3 regions of the Halomonas cibimaris genome follow, and region 1 is predicted to be linked to each of the others. Evidence: predicted binding sites of a transcription regulator. Region 1 holds the regulator's gene; each other region holds the start of a gene.
The links. The regulator FNR, encoded in region 1, switches genes on or off when oxygen is low (the NO sensors DNR and NnrR bind a similar motif). The targets are predictions, from matches to a motif close to TTGATNTANATCAA.

Region 1 (4,778 bases):
GCATTGCCGAGGCGGTTGAAATAGCCCGTGCCACGCGGCGTATCATGCGCCAGAACATGGTGTGGTCGGTATGCTACAACGCCGCTGCACTGCCGCTTGCCGCCGTTGGCGTAGTGCCGCCCTGGCTTGCCGCCATCGGCATGTCGGCAAGCTCGCTGGTGGTGGTGGGCAATGCTTTGCGCCTGACGCGCTGGCAAACTCGCCCGGCGCCTTCTGTCTCTTCTCCGTCTCCGGTGGCCGCATGAAAATTCTGTATTTGCTGATTCCCATATCGCTGCTGTTTTTGAGCATCGCCGTCTGGGCGTTTTTCTGGGCAGTGAAGAACAACCAGTTCGATGACCTGGAAGGCCCGGCGTATCGCATTCTCTTTGACGAGGATGAAAACGACCTGACACCGGACGAGCGCGAACGCCGCCGGCACAACGCCGAGGCCGCACGCGAGCGGCGCCGGCAGGCAAAAGAGGACAAAACACCATGAACCCCGCCGGACTTGAGCTGCCGCCGCTGCTGGCGGCCTTCGTTTTTGGGCTGATGGGCGGTGCCCACTGCATCGGCATGTGCGGCGGCATCATGAGCGCGCTGACCTTTGCCGTTCCGCCCAGCATGCGCCACCCGGCCAGGCTGTCCGGGCTGCTTTTGAGCTACAACCTCGGACGCATCTGCAGCTATATGATTGCCGGTGCACTGGTCGCCAGCCTGGGCACGGTGTTCTCGCTTGCCCCGGCCACCCGCGTGATACTGCAAGCGTTCGCCGCTGTGATGCTGATTTTAATGGCGCTTTATATCGCCGACTGGTGGAAAGGCCTTTTGAAAGTCGAGGCCGTGGGCCGACGATTCTGGCGCCACATCGAACCGCTCGGCCGGCGGCTGATGCCGGTCGTCAAAGTACCCCAGGCGTTCGCTCTGGGCGCGGTATGGGGCTGGCTACCCTGCGGGCTGGTGTATTCCATGCTGGCCTGGAGCTTGGCGATTGCCGAACCGGGGCGCGGGGCGCTGCTAATGGGCGCTTTCGGCCTTGGCACCCTGCCCGCTCTGCTGGCCACAGGCCTTGCCGCACGCCAGCTCAGCGCGCTGATTCGCCATCCGGCCACCCGCACCGTCGCCGCGCTTAGCATCATCGGCTTTGCCCTGTGGCAGCTATGGTCGCTTTATCGCATGGCCGGCATGTCCGCAATGAACGGCGCTTAATTGATATAGCTCAACTCCTTCATCACCGGCCACGGCTAGGATAACGCTATCACCGTCGCGTTCTTTCCCACCGGAGTTGTCTGCCATGGCCAGCGCTGCCCCTTCGTCTGTCGATATTGCAGCGCTGACTGCTGCCCGCCAGGACGCCCTACACCGCCATTATGCCGCCGGCGGGTCGCACTATCACGTCTATCCCAACCCCGAGGCGTTTGACGCTACGTTCAGCGGTGACGACCTGTGCCGGGCGCTGGAGCACAGCAACGCCAGCGGCCGCGGGCTGTCTGTGTATGTGCACGTGCCTTTTTGCCGCCAAAGCTGCGGCTACTGCACCTGCCCGCGCATTATCACCCGCGATACCTCCCGGGCCGAGCCCTACCTGTCTCGGCTGGACCGCGAAATGGTGCTCACCTCACGGCACCTGGACAGCGCACGCCCGGTGGAACAGCTGTACTGGGGCGGGGGTACGCCGACCTTTCTGACCCTTGCCCAGATGAGCGATCTGCTCGACCGGCTTGATGCCCGTTTCGGGCTGTCGTCGTCGCCGGAACGCGACTACGCCATCGAAATCGACCCGCGAGAGGCCGACGTTTTTACCCTGCGCCACTTGCAAGTGCTGGGGTTTAATCGGCTAAGCCTTGAGGTGCTGGATTTCAATCCCGACGTGCAGCAGGCCATTCGCCGCCATCAGCCGCGCGTTATGACCGAAACCCTGATGGAAGAAGCCCATCGGCTGGGATTTCGCTCGCTGAACCTGGCTATCAGCTATGGCCTGCCTTCCCAGACACGGCACAGCTTCGCTGAGACCCTGACCGAGATCATCGCCCTGAACCCGGCGCGTATCTCCCTGCAGGACTACGCCTATCATCCCCGGCGCGGCCCGCGCCAGCCGCGCATTCATAACGCCGCGCTGCCCTCCTCCGCAGACCGCCTGGCCATGCTGCAGATCGCCATTGAGCGGCTTGTCCAGGCAGGCTATGTGCACATCGGCATGGATCACTTCGCCCGGCCGGACGACCGCCTGGCCGTAGCGGCCCAACAGCAGACGCTGGGGCGCAACCGGCAAGGCTACACCACGCACGGGCATTGCGATCTGCTGGGCCTTGGTATATCAGCCACGTCGCGCATCGGCCACACCTACGCGCAAAACCCCGCTCGGCTCGGCGATTACGCCAGCGCCCTTGACACCGGCCGGCTCGCCACGGTGAGCGGTTTCCATCTGGACCGCGACGACCGGCTACACCACGCCGCCATTGAACGGCTAATGTGCGATGCCCGGCTGGACCTGACAGCCCTGGGCCGGGATTTCGCGATCGACGCGCCGCGCTATTTTGCCGGGGCCCTTGCCCGGCTGAGCGAAGCGCAGCGCGACGGGCTCATCGAACGCCAGGGCAACATACTCAGCGCTACGCCCAACGGACGGCTCGTGCTTCATCGGCTGGCTCGGGCCTTCGACGCGCATCGTTAGCGGCAAAGCGCCGCCGGCGACTTGTGGCCCCCCTGCGCTTGCTCCCATAATACCCCCGTGACCTACTTCACGGAGGATTCCATGCCGGAACAACTCAGCCGTCGGCGCCCCATGCTGCACGAAACTCGCTGCCAGACCTGCAGCCTGAGTTCGCTATGCCTGCCGCTTGCCCTTGAGCTGGAGCATATGGATCAGTTCGATGCCATTATCCGGCGTCGCGCCCCGCTCAAGAAAGGCGAACCGCTGTTTCGTCAGGGCGACATCTTTACCAGCGTTTTTGCCGTTCGTTCGGGCAGTCTCAAGCAGATTGCCATCGAAGGCGGCGGCAATGACCAGCTCACCAACTTCTACCTGCCCAGCGAACTTGTAGGGCTCGACGGCATCGATGAAGAGCGCTACCCGGGCAGCGCCATCGCGCTGGAAACCACCACCGTCTGCGAGATTCCCTTCGACCGCCTGGATTTGCTCTCCGAACAGCTGCCGGAGCTGCGCGTGCAGCTGTATCGCAGCATGAGCAAGGAGCTGCGCGATGACCGCCGCATGATGCGCCTGCTGTCACGCAAGACCGCCGATCAGCGCATGGCCAGCTTTCTGGTCACCCTCTCCGATCGCTTTCGCCGCCGGGGCTACTCGCCCTACAGTTTCCGGCTGTCCATGTCCCGGGCGGACATCGGCAACTACCTAGGGCTGGCGGTGGAAACGGTTAGCCGCATTTTAAGCCGCTTTCAAACGCAGAAGCTGGTGGCCGTCTCCGGCCGCGAGGTCAATATTCTGGGGATGCCACGCCTTCTTGCCCTGGCCGAGGAAGAAGCCCAGGAAGCGGCGTCTTCGTGAGATAGCCCCGACCGCATTCGCGCAATAAATTGCGCTCCCACACCGCTACCCGAAAAGCCGGCGCGTTTTAGCTCGGCCCGGCCGCTCTCAAACAATAGGGCGCGGGTTTTGTGGGAGCGGACTTTAATCCGCGAAAAATGGCTACCCCCGACACGCCGCTTAGCGATGCGCTCTATCCCACGTTGAGCGCCTGGATGCGCCCGGCGAGCGCGTCTTCCTGCTCGGCTTCCAGATGCGCAAAGTCAAACAGCTTGCGGTCGGCAAGCTGGGAAGGCGCTACGTTGGTCACCGCCTTGAACATGCTTTCCAGCCGGCCGGGGTAGTGTTTGTCCCACTCGTCAAGCATCGCCTTGACGTTCTGGCGCTGCATGTTGGGCTGGGAGCCGCACAGGTTGCAGGGAATAATCGGGTATGCCATCTGCCGGGAATACTCGGCGATATCGGCTTCCTTGCAGTAGGCCAGCGGCCGAATGACGATATTTTTGGCGTCGTCCGAAAGCAGCTTGGGCGGCATGGCTTTCAGGCTGCCGCCGAAAAACATGTTGAGAAACAGCGTCTCCAGAATATCTTCACGGTGGTGGCCAAGCGCAATCTTGGTGGCGCCGATTTCCTCGGCAAAGCCGTACAGCGAGCCCCGGCGCAGCCGCGAGCACAGCGCGCAGGTGGTCTTGCCTTCCGGCGTTTTTTCCTTGACCACCGAATAGGTATCGCGCTCAAGAATATGATAGTCCACGCCCAGCCCGTCCAGGTAGTCAGGCAGTACGTGCTCGGGGAAGCCGGGCTGCTTCTGGTCAAGGTTGACCGCCACCAGCGAGAAGCGCACCGGCGCGCTGCGCTGCAGGCTGCGCAGCATGTCGAGCATGGTGTAGCTGTCCTTGCCGCCGGACAGGCACACCATGATCTTGTCGCCCTCCTCGATCATGCGATAGTCGATAATCGCATGGCCGGTCTGGCGGCGCAGACGCTTTTGCAGCTTGTTGAACTGGCGTTTGCGCTCCACGTCATCGGCGGACGGGGCATCGGGCGTCGGCGGCGCGACGGGTTCGTAGCGTTGCACGGGGTCGGAATGCGGCATAGGAAGTCTGTGCGATTAATGGGAAAGGAAAAGCGCGGCAACGACACCGCCGCTGCCGCCATGATAGCCCCGCTAGTGTAACAACAGCGGGCATTGTCCCACCAATAGCGCCGTGTTCAGGAATACTCCAGATGATAGCGGTGCGACAGCCGCTGCTTGAGGTCCTTGACGATATGCATGGCTTCACGCAGCAGGTCGCGCTCCAGCGACGACAGC
Region 2 (4,778 bases), 600 kb from region 1:
GATAAGCCCGTAGTGCATGGGCGGTGAGTCATGGTTTTCAAGTCCGATACCGTCGTCTTCGATCGCCAGGTGCAGGCGTGCCTGGCGGAAGGTCAGGCTGACGCGTGCCCAGTGGGCGTGGGCATGCTTGACGGTGTTGGCGAGCGCTTCCCGAGTGATCTGCAGCAGGTGGATTTCTTCGTTGGCGCTCAGCAGGTAAGGCGGTATTTGATACACCAGCTCAATGGGAAATTCCAGCCGCTGACTGAATTCGTGGACGGTCTGCTCAAGGGCCGGCTGCAGGCCGGATTTGTCCAGCGATAGGCGAAAGGTGGTCAGCAGTTCGCGCAGCTGGCGATAGGCGCTGTTGAGGCCTTCGCGTAAATCGCCGATCACTTCGCTCTGGCGCTCAGCGGGAAAGTCCCGGGCCTGCATGCGTTCAAGCCGGGCAACCTGCATTTTCAGATACGACAGCGACTGTGCCAGCGAATCGTGGAGTTCTCGCGCCAAAATGGTGCGCTCCTGAATCAGCGAGAGCTGCTGTCGCTCCTCGATACGCTGTTCCAGGTAGATAGCGGTGGCCAGCTGATCGGTCAGCGTGTTGAGGAGCTGGCGGGTGGATGGAGGCGGCGTTTCCAGATAGCTCACCGTCAGATAGCCCAGCGTCAAGTGGCCGGCAACAACGGGAAACACCAGCGCACGGGCGTTGGCGTCAACCAGCGGAATATGCCGATCCGCGGCGTCGGTGTCGTTTTCACCGATGCAGGCAAAGCACGCAAGGTCACGGCAGTAGAGAGGGCGCTTTGGCGAGTGTGTGGCCAGAATCTCGATGTCGCTGCCGTCGTGCTCGTTGTGCAACGACAGCACGATAGGCCCGATATCGAGGATGTTTTCCAGCCGGCGCAGCAGCGGTGCGGCACTGGCACACAGATCGTTGCCGCTGGCGTAAAGGTCACGGCTGCTGTCATGGATGACCTGCAGCGCATGGTTATGGCGCTCCAGCTCGGCCGTTTTCTGCGTGACGCGGTTTTCCAGCGCCTGGTAGCTGGCGTCCAGCTCGGCGGCCATGTGATCCAGAGTGCGCCCCAGCCTGCCCAGCTCGTCGGGGCAGGTGAAATGGCTGCGATAGTCAAAACGGCGCTGGCTGAAGTGCTGGCTTAGCTGCATCAGCCGGCGCAGCGGGCGGGCGAGGTTGCGGCGCATGTCAAGCATGGCAAAAAGCAGCAAAAGGGCGACCAGGCCAAGAGACAGCATTTGCACCCTGCCCATCAGGGTAATCCGGGCTTCGGTGGCGCGCTCCTGGAGCGTGACAAACTGATCGATCTGGTGGATGAAATCGTTAATCTGCGTTCGGGCACGCGAGACAGCGGCCGGCTCGCCGCGGCGGGCGGCGGTGACGGCGGGCAGTATTTGGCGCTGAAAAGTAGTGCGCAGCGTGACAAGGGCGGCATTGGTTTCGCGGGCGGCCTGACGGCCGATCACCCCGTAACGGGGGCGGATTTTAAGCGCGGGGTTTTCCAGCCGCTGCTGTAAGGTCTGGGCCTGGCTGACGGGGTCGGCATCCGGGCGTTCCAAAGCGGTAATAACGCGGGCGCTGGCAAGGCGCAGCGCGCCGGCTTCGTTGATCGTTGCTGCATTGCCCTGGGTGCTTTTCGCCATGAGCACGGTCAACCCGATGCTGGCCAGCGCCAGGCAGCTGATCAGCATTAGATAAACGACAATGCGCGCAACCAGCGAATGCCGTAAGGCGTTCATATATCTCCCGTGGGCCGGCGTGTATTGATACGGCGCGCACTCGGCGCGCCTGACGGCACGGGCAGTGTATTACGTCTTTGGAGGTATAAGAAGTGGCCGAGCTACCCCTTTGGGCGAGGCAGGCGTTGGGCTGAGGTAGCCTGCGCTGTTAAAAGGCTAGGTATTAACCGCGGGGATTTTCATCAGTCGGGCCAGCTCAGCGCTACGGCCGTCGAGCATGTCGGCAAGCGTATAGCTGTCAAGCACGCCCATAAAAGCGCTCAAGGCTTCGGCAAGAATCGGCTGCAGCCTGCACTGGGGCGTAATGACGCAGGCGTTGTCTTGACGAAAGCACTCCACCAGCGCCATTTCTTGCTCGGTGTCGCGCACGATGGCCCCCAGGCTGATGCTTGCCGGTGGCCGATTAAGCAAAAGCCCGCCGTGCTTGCCGCGTATTGCTTTCAAGTAGCCTTTCTGGTTGAGCTCTTGAACGATTTTCATCAGGTGGTTGCGTGAAACATGGAACGTCTCGGCGATTTCGCTGATCGTTGAGCGCTGCTCGCCTTTGGTGGCAAGATACAGCAGCACGCGAACAGAATAGTCAGTGAAGCGCGTTAAATGCATAGAAAATCGCCTAAAAAAACCTTTCCCTCTATTATACGACCTTTGGGGGCGTTTGCTAACGCAGCGCGGCCCTGCACCTGACGGTTTGTCGTGGTGAATTGTCGCAGAGCAGGGCCGCGCCCGCCGAAAACGCCTGCCGATTCAATCATGTATATAAAATGCATGTTTTTATTTTTGCCCTGTATCACCTAAGAGGTAGGGGGCAAGTTTATAGAGGTAACCGGGCAGAAATCACCAGGCTAATCCGGCAAAATCGGTCTCAAGATACCTGCTATCAGGTAATTGCTTTGACTCCAGCTTTTTGATTAAAGCTGTTCATTAAAAGCCACGGAGATCGACCATGAGTCACTTCATTGACCGGCTGAATTTTTTCCGCAAGGCGCGCGAGCCGTTTGCCGACGGCCACGGCGAACGGCGCCAGGAGTCTCGCCAGTGGGAAGACAGCTACCGCCGCCGCTGGCAGCATGACAAGATCGTGCGCTCCACCCACGGCGTTAACTGCACCGGCTCGTGCAGCTGGAAAATCTACGTTAAAAACGGCCTGGTGACCTGGGAGACCCAGCAGACCGACTATCCGCGTACCCGCCCTGATCTGCCCAACCACGAACCCCGCGGCTGCCCGCGCGGTGCCAGCTACTCCTGGTACATGTACAGCGCCAACCGGCTGAAGTATCCGCTGATCAGAAAGCCACTTTTGGAGCTGTGGCGCAAAACGCTGGCGGATAAAAAAGACCCGGTGGACGCCTGGGCGACCATTGTCGAAGACCCGGCCCTCACCAAGCAGTACAAGCGCGCCCGGGGCATGGGCGGCTTTGTTCGCGCCGACTGGGACGAGCTCAACGAAATCATCGCCGCCTCCAACGTCTATACCGCCAAGCAGTACGGCCCGGACCGCATCATCGGCTTTTCCCCGATTCCGGCGATGTCGATGATTTCCTACGCCTCCGGCGCGCGCTACCTGTCGCTGATCGGCGGGGTGTGCCTTTCGTTTTACGACTGGTACTGCGATCTGCCGCCGGCAAGCCCGCAAACCTGGGGCGAGCAGACCGACGTGCCGGAATCCGCCGACTGGTACAACTCCGGCTACATCATTGCCTGGGGCTCTAACGTGCCGCAGACGCGCACGCCGGACGCGCACTTTTTCACCGAGGTGCGCTACAAGGGCACCAAGACGGTATCGATCACGCCGGACTACTCCGAAGTCTCCAAGCTTACCGACGAATGGATGTCGGCCAAGCAGGGCACCGACGCCGCGCTGGCGCTGGCCATGGGGCATGTGATTCTCAAGGAATTCCACCTTGATAACCCCAGCGCCTACTTCACCGACTACGTGCGTCGCTACACCGACATGCCGTGCCTGGTAGAGCTTGAGCCCCGGGAAGACGGCAGCTACGCCGCCGGCCGGCAGATGCGCGCCAGCGACTTCGAGGCAAGCCTTGGCCAGGACAACAACCCCGAGTGGAAAACCCTGGTGTGGGACGACGCCCGCGATCAGCTGGTTGTGCCGCGCGGCTCCATCGGTTTCCGCTGGGGCGAAGACGAGACCCAGCCCGGCAAGTGGAACCTGGAATCGCTGGACGCCGACGGCGTCGAGCTGGCGCCGCTTTTGAGCCTGGATAAAAAGCGCGACGACGTGGCCCGGGTCGCTTTCCCGTACTTTGGCGGCATCGAGCGCAAGCACTTTGAAAGCGTGAAAAACGAAGGTGCTCACGACGAGATTCTCTACCACAGCCTGCCGGTCAAGCGGCTGAAAAAAGCCGACGGCTCGGAGGTGCTGGCCGTTACCGTATTTGACCTGATGTGCGCCAACTACGGCATCGATCGAGGCTTCGGCGCCGAGGGTGAAGACGACGGTGCCACCGACTACGGCCAGATTCGCCCCTATACGCCGGCATGGCAGGAAAAAATTACCGGCGTATCCGCCGAGCAGGCCATCCGCATCGCCCGGGAATTTGCCGACAACGCCCACAAGACCAGCGGACGCTCCATGATCATCGTGGGGGCCGGGATGAACCACTGGTACCACATGGACATGAACTACCGCGGCCTGATCAATATGCTGATCATGTGCGGCTGTGTGGGGCAGAGCGGCGGCGGCTGGTCGCACTACGTGGGCCAGGAAAAGCTGCGCCCGCAGACCGGCTGGACACCGCTGGCCTTCGGCCTCGACTGGCAGCGCCCGCCGCGCCACATGAACGGCACCTCGTTTTTCTACAACCATTCCAGCCAGTGGCGCTACGAAAAGCTGGAAATCAAGGAGCTGCTCTCACCGCTGGCCAAGGCCGAAGACTATGCTGGCAACCTGATCGACTACAACGTCCGCGCCGAGCGCATGGGCTGGCTGCCGTCCGCCCCGCAGCTCAATACCAACCCGCTGCATCTCGCCGGCGAGGCGGAAAAGGCCGGCATGGGCACCGCCGACTACGTGGTTGACCAGCTCA
Region 3 (4,778 bases), 1.2 Mb from region 1:
GTTCGCGCCCGATCACGTTGGCCATGCAGGTCACGCCCCGGGCGGCGGTATCGCCAAGGGGCAAGCCCTGCACCGCGCGCAGGTGATTTTCGAACTGGCCGGTCACCGCGCCGTTTTGGGTCCAGTGGCCGGAGTTGTGCACCCGAGGCGCCATCTCGTTGGCCAAAAGCCGGCCGTCCCGGGTCTGAAACAGCTCAAGGGCCAGCACGCCCACGTAGTCCAGCTCGTCGAGCAGCGCGCGGATATAGCCGTCGGCGGTGTGTTGTACGGCATCGTCAAGATCCGGCAGCGGCGCCACGGAGTAGCGCAGAATGCCGTCCACGTGCTGATTTTCCGCCATGGGATAAAAGCGCACTTCGCCGTCCCGGCCGCGCACGGCGATAATCGAGACCTCGCGCACAAAATCGACGAACGCTTCGACAACAAGCTGCGAATGGCCGATAGCGGCCCAGGCGCTTTGGGCATCTTCCGGCGCTTTGAGCACCGCCTGGCCCTTGCCGTCGTAGCCTTCGGTGGTGGACTTCGCCACCACCGGGCAGCCAAGCGCCCGCGCTGCATGCTCAAGGGCCTCGGCGCTTTCCACCACGCGATATTCCGGCGTGGGAATCGCCAGCCGGTCAAACAGCGCCTTTTCCTCCACCCGGTTCTGGCACACGGCAATGGCGCGGCTGCTCGGATACACCGGCCGGTGCGCCTCAATCTCGCGGATCAGCGCGACGGGCAGGTGTTCAAATTCATAGGTCACCACGTCGACCCGTTCAAGAAACTCGGCCAGACGCTGATGTTGCGGGTCGCTGATGATATCGCCGATGGCCGCGCTGTGGCCGCCGGTGGTATCGAGAAAGGTAAAGCGGTTGCCCAGCGGATAGCCGGCAAGGGCGAGCATCTGCCCGAGCTGGCCGGCGCCGAGTATGCCAATGTTCATTTCACATCTCCGGGGTGGTTTGCCAGTAGCGGCGGATGGCGGGCGCCCGCTCAGGCGCCGGCGCGCGGATCGGGGTGATCGAGCACGGTCCGGGTCTGCTCGGCGCGGAACGCCTCGACGTTGGCGCGCACCTGGGCATCGCTAAGCCCTACCACCTGGGCGGCCAGCAGGCCCGCATTGGTAGCGCCGGCCTTGCCGATGGCAAGCGTCCCCACGGCCACGCCGCCGGGCATCTGGGCGATGGACAAAAGCGAGTCCAGCCCCTTGAGCGCTTTGGATTCCACCGGCACGCCAAACACCGGCAGCGGCGTTTGTGCGGCCACCATGCCCGGTAAGTGCGCCGCCCCGCCGGCCCCGGCAACGATTACCTGAATCCCGCGATCGGCCGCGCCCTTGGCATAGTCAAACAAAAGATCCGGCGTGCGGTGGGCCGAAACGATCCGGGTCTCATAGGCCACGCCCAGCCGTTCGAGCATGGCAACGGTATGCTCCATGATCGACCAGTCCGACTGCGACCCCATGATAACTCCAACAACGGGTGGGCTTGCTGACGCCATTGCTTTGCTCCCTGGCTGGACTTGCACTGACAAAAATGAAAACAGACCGCCGAATCAGCAGCCCTGAAAAGAAGCCACAGAGTTTACCAGTACCGCCTTGCCGGCGGACATTGTCGCGGCGGGAAATTTTAACGCGGCGGGCATTGAAAACCCGTGCGCTTATCGGCATTGTTGATGTTGCCATTTCCCACCGATGGAGACCCATGAGCACGGCACGCTCCTCTGCGCATGCAGAACTGACCGAACCTCCGCGAACCGGCCCTGACGATTTTGACGTCAGGGATTTGGAAAAACGCACGCGCCTGATGCGCATCATTACTCGGCTAATGGCCATATCCGAGCTTGGCAGCCGCGATATCGCGCGCCGCGCCGGGCTGCCCGTGCAAAAGGTAAGCGACCTGCTGGCCGGCAAGCTTGAGCACTTAAACGCCGACGAGCTTAATGTCCTGCACCGTACGCTGGAGCCGGAAACGCCGCTGCAGTGATTTCGGCTCACTGAGACACCGCACGATGCAAACGGCCAGAAAGCAGCTGTTCGCATCGCGAAAACCGGCCCTGTCAGGGCCGGTTTTTTTATAGCCCTGCCTTTTTTTGCCGGCACACCCATACCGATAATTCCCCGGCACGCCGTCCTCGCCCTTCGCCGGCACACCCGTTCTCATAAATAGGCGAATAAACAAGCAGTTGTCTCAACAGGATTAAGGCAGCATTAAAAAACGGCCTATAACCCCTTGATGGGCATCAACTTTTCCTGTCAGGGCGCAGGGTACAATGAATCTGTCCCGACGATTCATCGCAGCCGCTGCGCTGCCCTACCAAGGAGGCGCCATGGATCCCATACGCCGCTCCCTTCTCGGCCAGCTGGCGCGCCTAAGCGCCGGTGCGGCCATGGTGCCGCTATCAAGCGTCGCCAGCGCCGGCATCAACGATCAGCCGCCGCGCCGAGAGGGCGACCCGGAAAAACGCTACGGAATGCTCATTGATCTGCGCCAGTGCATCGGCTGCCAGGCCTGTACCGTTTCGTGTCATATTGAAAACGATGCCCCGCTGGGCAACTTTCGCACCGTTGTCTCACAGTTTGAGGTCGAGCAGGAAAGCACCGGCCAGCTTGCCACCTTCATGCTCCCAAGACTTTGCAACCACTGCGAAAACCCGCCCTGCGTGCCGGTCTGCCCGGTACAGGCCACCTACCAGCGCCGAGACGGCATCGTCGTGGTGGACAGCGACCGCTGCGTGGGCTGCGCCTACTGCGTTAACGCCTGCCCTTATGACGCCCGTTTTATCAACGAAAAAACCCAGACCGCGGACAAGTGCACCTTCTGCGCCCACCGCCTGGAGGCCGGGCTTTTGCCCGCCTGCGTGGAATCCTGCGTGGGCGGGGCGCGGATCATCGGCGATATGCGCGACCCTGAAAGCCAGATCAGCCGCATGATGGCCGAACACCGCGACGAGCTGATGGTGCTGCAGCCGGAGAAAGGCACTCACCCCCAGGTCTTCTACCTTGGCATGGACGAGCGCTTTACCCACCGCCCGGAAGCCAAACCCGGCATCTGGGACGTTATCAACGAAGCGGGCAAGGAGCTGGACTATGAGTTTGGTCACTGAAGTGGTCGTGCCGCGCTACGGCATTGCCTGGTACCCCTGGGCGGTGCAGTACTTCTTTTTGATTGCGCTTTCCTACACCAGTCTCTGGGTCGCCGCGCCGGGGATCATTCTGGGCAAGCAGCACTGGCTGGCCACTTCGCGGCTGGCACTGCTTGCCTGCGTATCCACCACGCTGGTCGCGCCGGTGGCGCTTCTCGCCGATCTGCACCAGCCGCTGCGCTTCTGGCACTTTTACGCTCACCCCACGCCCTGGTCGTGGATGTCCATCGGCAGCTTTTTGCTCCCGCTGCACTTGGTCGCCACGGTGCTTTTGGCCTGGCTTGCCTGGCGCCCGGCGCTGAAATCTCGCGCCCGGTCGAATGACGGCTGGTTTTCGCGCATTGCCGGCTGGATCGCCTGGGGCGACTGGCAGGCTTCGCGCAAAGTCATGGTGCTGGTCGGGCTCGCCGCCCTTGCCACCTCAATGGGCATGATGCTCTACACCGGCGCCGAAGTGGCCATCGTCAAGGGCCGGCCGCTGTGGCACACCGCTTGGCTGCCGCCGATGTTTGTCGCCACCGGCGTCATCGGCGTCTGCGGACTGATTTTGCTGCTCAACCGAATGTCCGGCATGCGCAGCCCCGACACCAACCGCCAGATGCTGGCGATTCTGGTCGGCGCTTGCATCGCTGCGGGCTTTATCGCACTCACCTGGTTTCTTGACGGCGCCAATGCGGTGTCCGGCTCGGTGGCCGCCGCGCTGGACTCCGTCGACCAGAGCCCGGCCTGGCGCGCCACCGCCGTTGAGGGCATCACCGCCGGCGTATTGCTGGCCGTGCTGGCCTTTGTCGCACGCCGCGGCCACGCGCGCCGCCGGCTGTTCGGCTGGGTGCTGGGCCTGCTCGCCCTGCACGTGGCGTGGATGTTCCGCTGGGTGGTGCTGATGAACGTGCAGACCGTGGCCCGCAACAGCGCCGGCTTTCACGACTACCACGTCGCCTTCGGTTCGTACGGGCTGACCGGCATCATCGGCATTTTCGGCCTTTGGCTCACCGCCCTGCTGGTCATTGAGCTGTTCGTGCCCTGGCGCCAGGCCTCTTTCGACCCGCAGCGCGACGCGCCTGCCGCCGGCGCTTTTGCCTCTGCCGCGTCGCCCGTTTCTCCCGCTTCGCAAGGAGTCCGCCATGGATAATTCACGTCGTCGCCTGCTCAAGGGCGCCGCTGCCACCGGCGGCGCTGCGGCTTTCGTTGCCGGCTACTCCGGCCCGCTGACCAAGATGGCCAAGGGCGTCTCCGGCAGCGCCGGGGAAAAGCCCGAACACAACATCTACGGCAACGCCCTGGCGCCGGAGTATACCGTCGATCAGGACTCCGGCGAGCTGACCTTGAACCCCGATCAGCGCATGCCCTTTACCGTGTGCTACGGCTGCACCACCAAGTGCGGCGTGCGGGTACGCGTGGACAGCAACACCGACGAAGTGCTGCGCACCGTGGGCAACCCCTACCATCCGCTCTCCAGCGAGCCGCACCTGCCCATGCGCACCCCGGTCGTTGATGCGCTCAAGCACGTAAGCGGCCATGACGAGCAGGGCCTGGCCGGCCGCTCCACCGCCTGCGCCCGGGGCAACGCCATGATCGGCCAGATCACCAGCCCCCACCGCGTCACCCACTGCTTAAAGCGCGCAGGCGGGCGCGGCGAGCGGCGCTGGGAG

Region 2: a site for FNR is predicted at 2,512-2,525, ahead of ACZ415_RS11500 (nitrate reductase subunit alpha). Genes of this name have one in related genera too.
Region 3: a site for FNR is predicted at 2,214-2,227, ahead of dsrO (sulfate reduction electron transfer complex DsrMKJOP subunit DsrO). Genes of this name have one in related genera too.

The regions. Positions count from the first base shown of each region.
Region 1 covers NZ_AP043828.1:388,971-393,748, forward strand. Annotated here, with positions in the region: gene ACZ415_RS01840 (heavy metal translocating P-type ATPase) at 1-245, shown strand, start outside; gene ccoS (cbb3-type cytochrome oxidase assembly protein CcoS) at 242-478, shown strand; gene ACZ415_RS01850 (sulfite exporter TauE/SafE family protein) at 475-1,188, shown strand; gene hemN (oxygen-independent coproporphyrinogen III oxidase) at 1,274-2,653, shown strand; gene fnr (fumarate/nitrate reduction transcriptional regulator Fnr) at 2,735-3,487, shown strand; gene ttcA (tRNA 2-thiocytidine(32) synthetase TtcA) at 3,660-4,562, opposite strand; gene ACZ415_RS01870 (DUF294 nucleotidyltransferase-like domain-containing protein) at 4,679-4,778, opposite strand, start outside.
Region 2 covers NZ_AP043828.1:2,466,559-2,471,336, reverse strand. Annotated here, with positions in the region: gene ACZ415_RS11510 (histidine kinase) at 1-1,734, opposite strand, end outside; gene ACZ415_RS11505 (RrF2 family transcriptional regulator) at 1,891-2,337, opposite strand; gene ACZ415_RS11500 (nitrate reductase subunit alpha) at 2,678-4,778, shown strand, end outside.
Region 3 covers NZ_AP043828.1:1,819,930-1,824,707, reverse strand. Annotated here, with positions in the region: gene ACZ415_RS08450 (5-(carboxyamino)imidazole ribonucleotide synthase) at 1-925, opposite strand, end outside; gene purE (5-(carboxyamino)imidazole ribonucleotide mutase) at 976-1,482, opposite strand; gene ACZ415_RS08440 (hypothetical protein) at 1,686-1,967, shown strand; gene dsrO (sulfate reduction electron transfer complex DsrMKJOP subunit DsrO) at 2,311-3,087, shown strand; gene nrfD (NrfD/PsrC family molybdoenzyme membrane anchor subunit) at 3,071-4,258, shown strand; gene ACZ415_RS08425 (molybdopterin dinucleotide binding domain-containing protein) at 4,251-4,778, shown strand, end outside.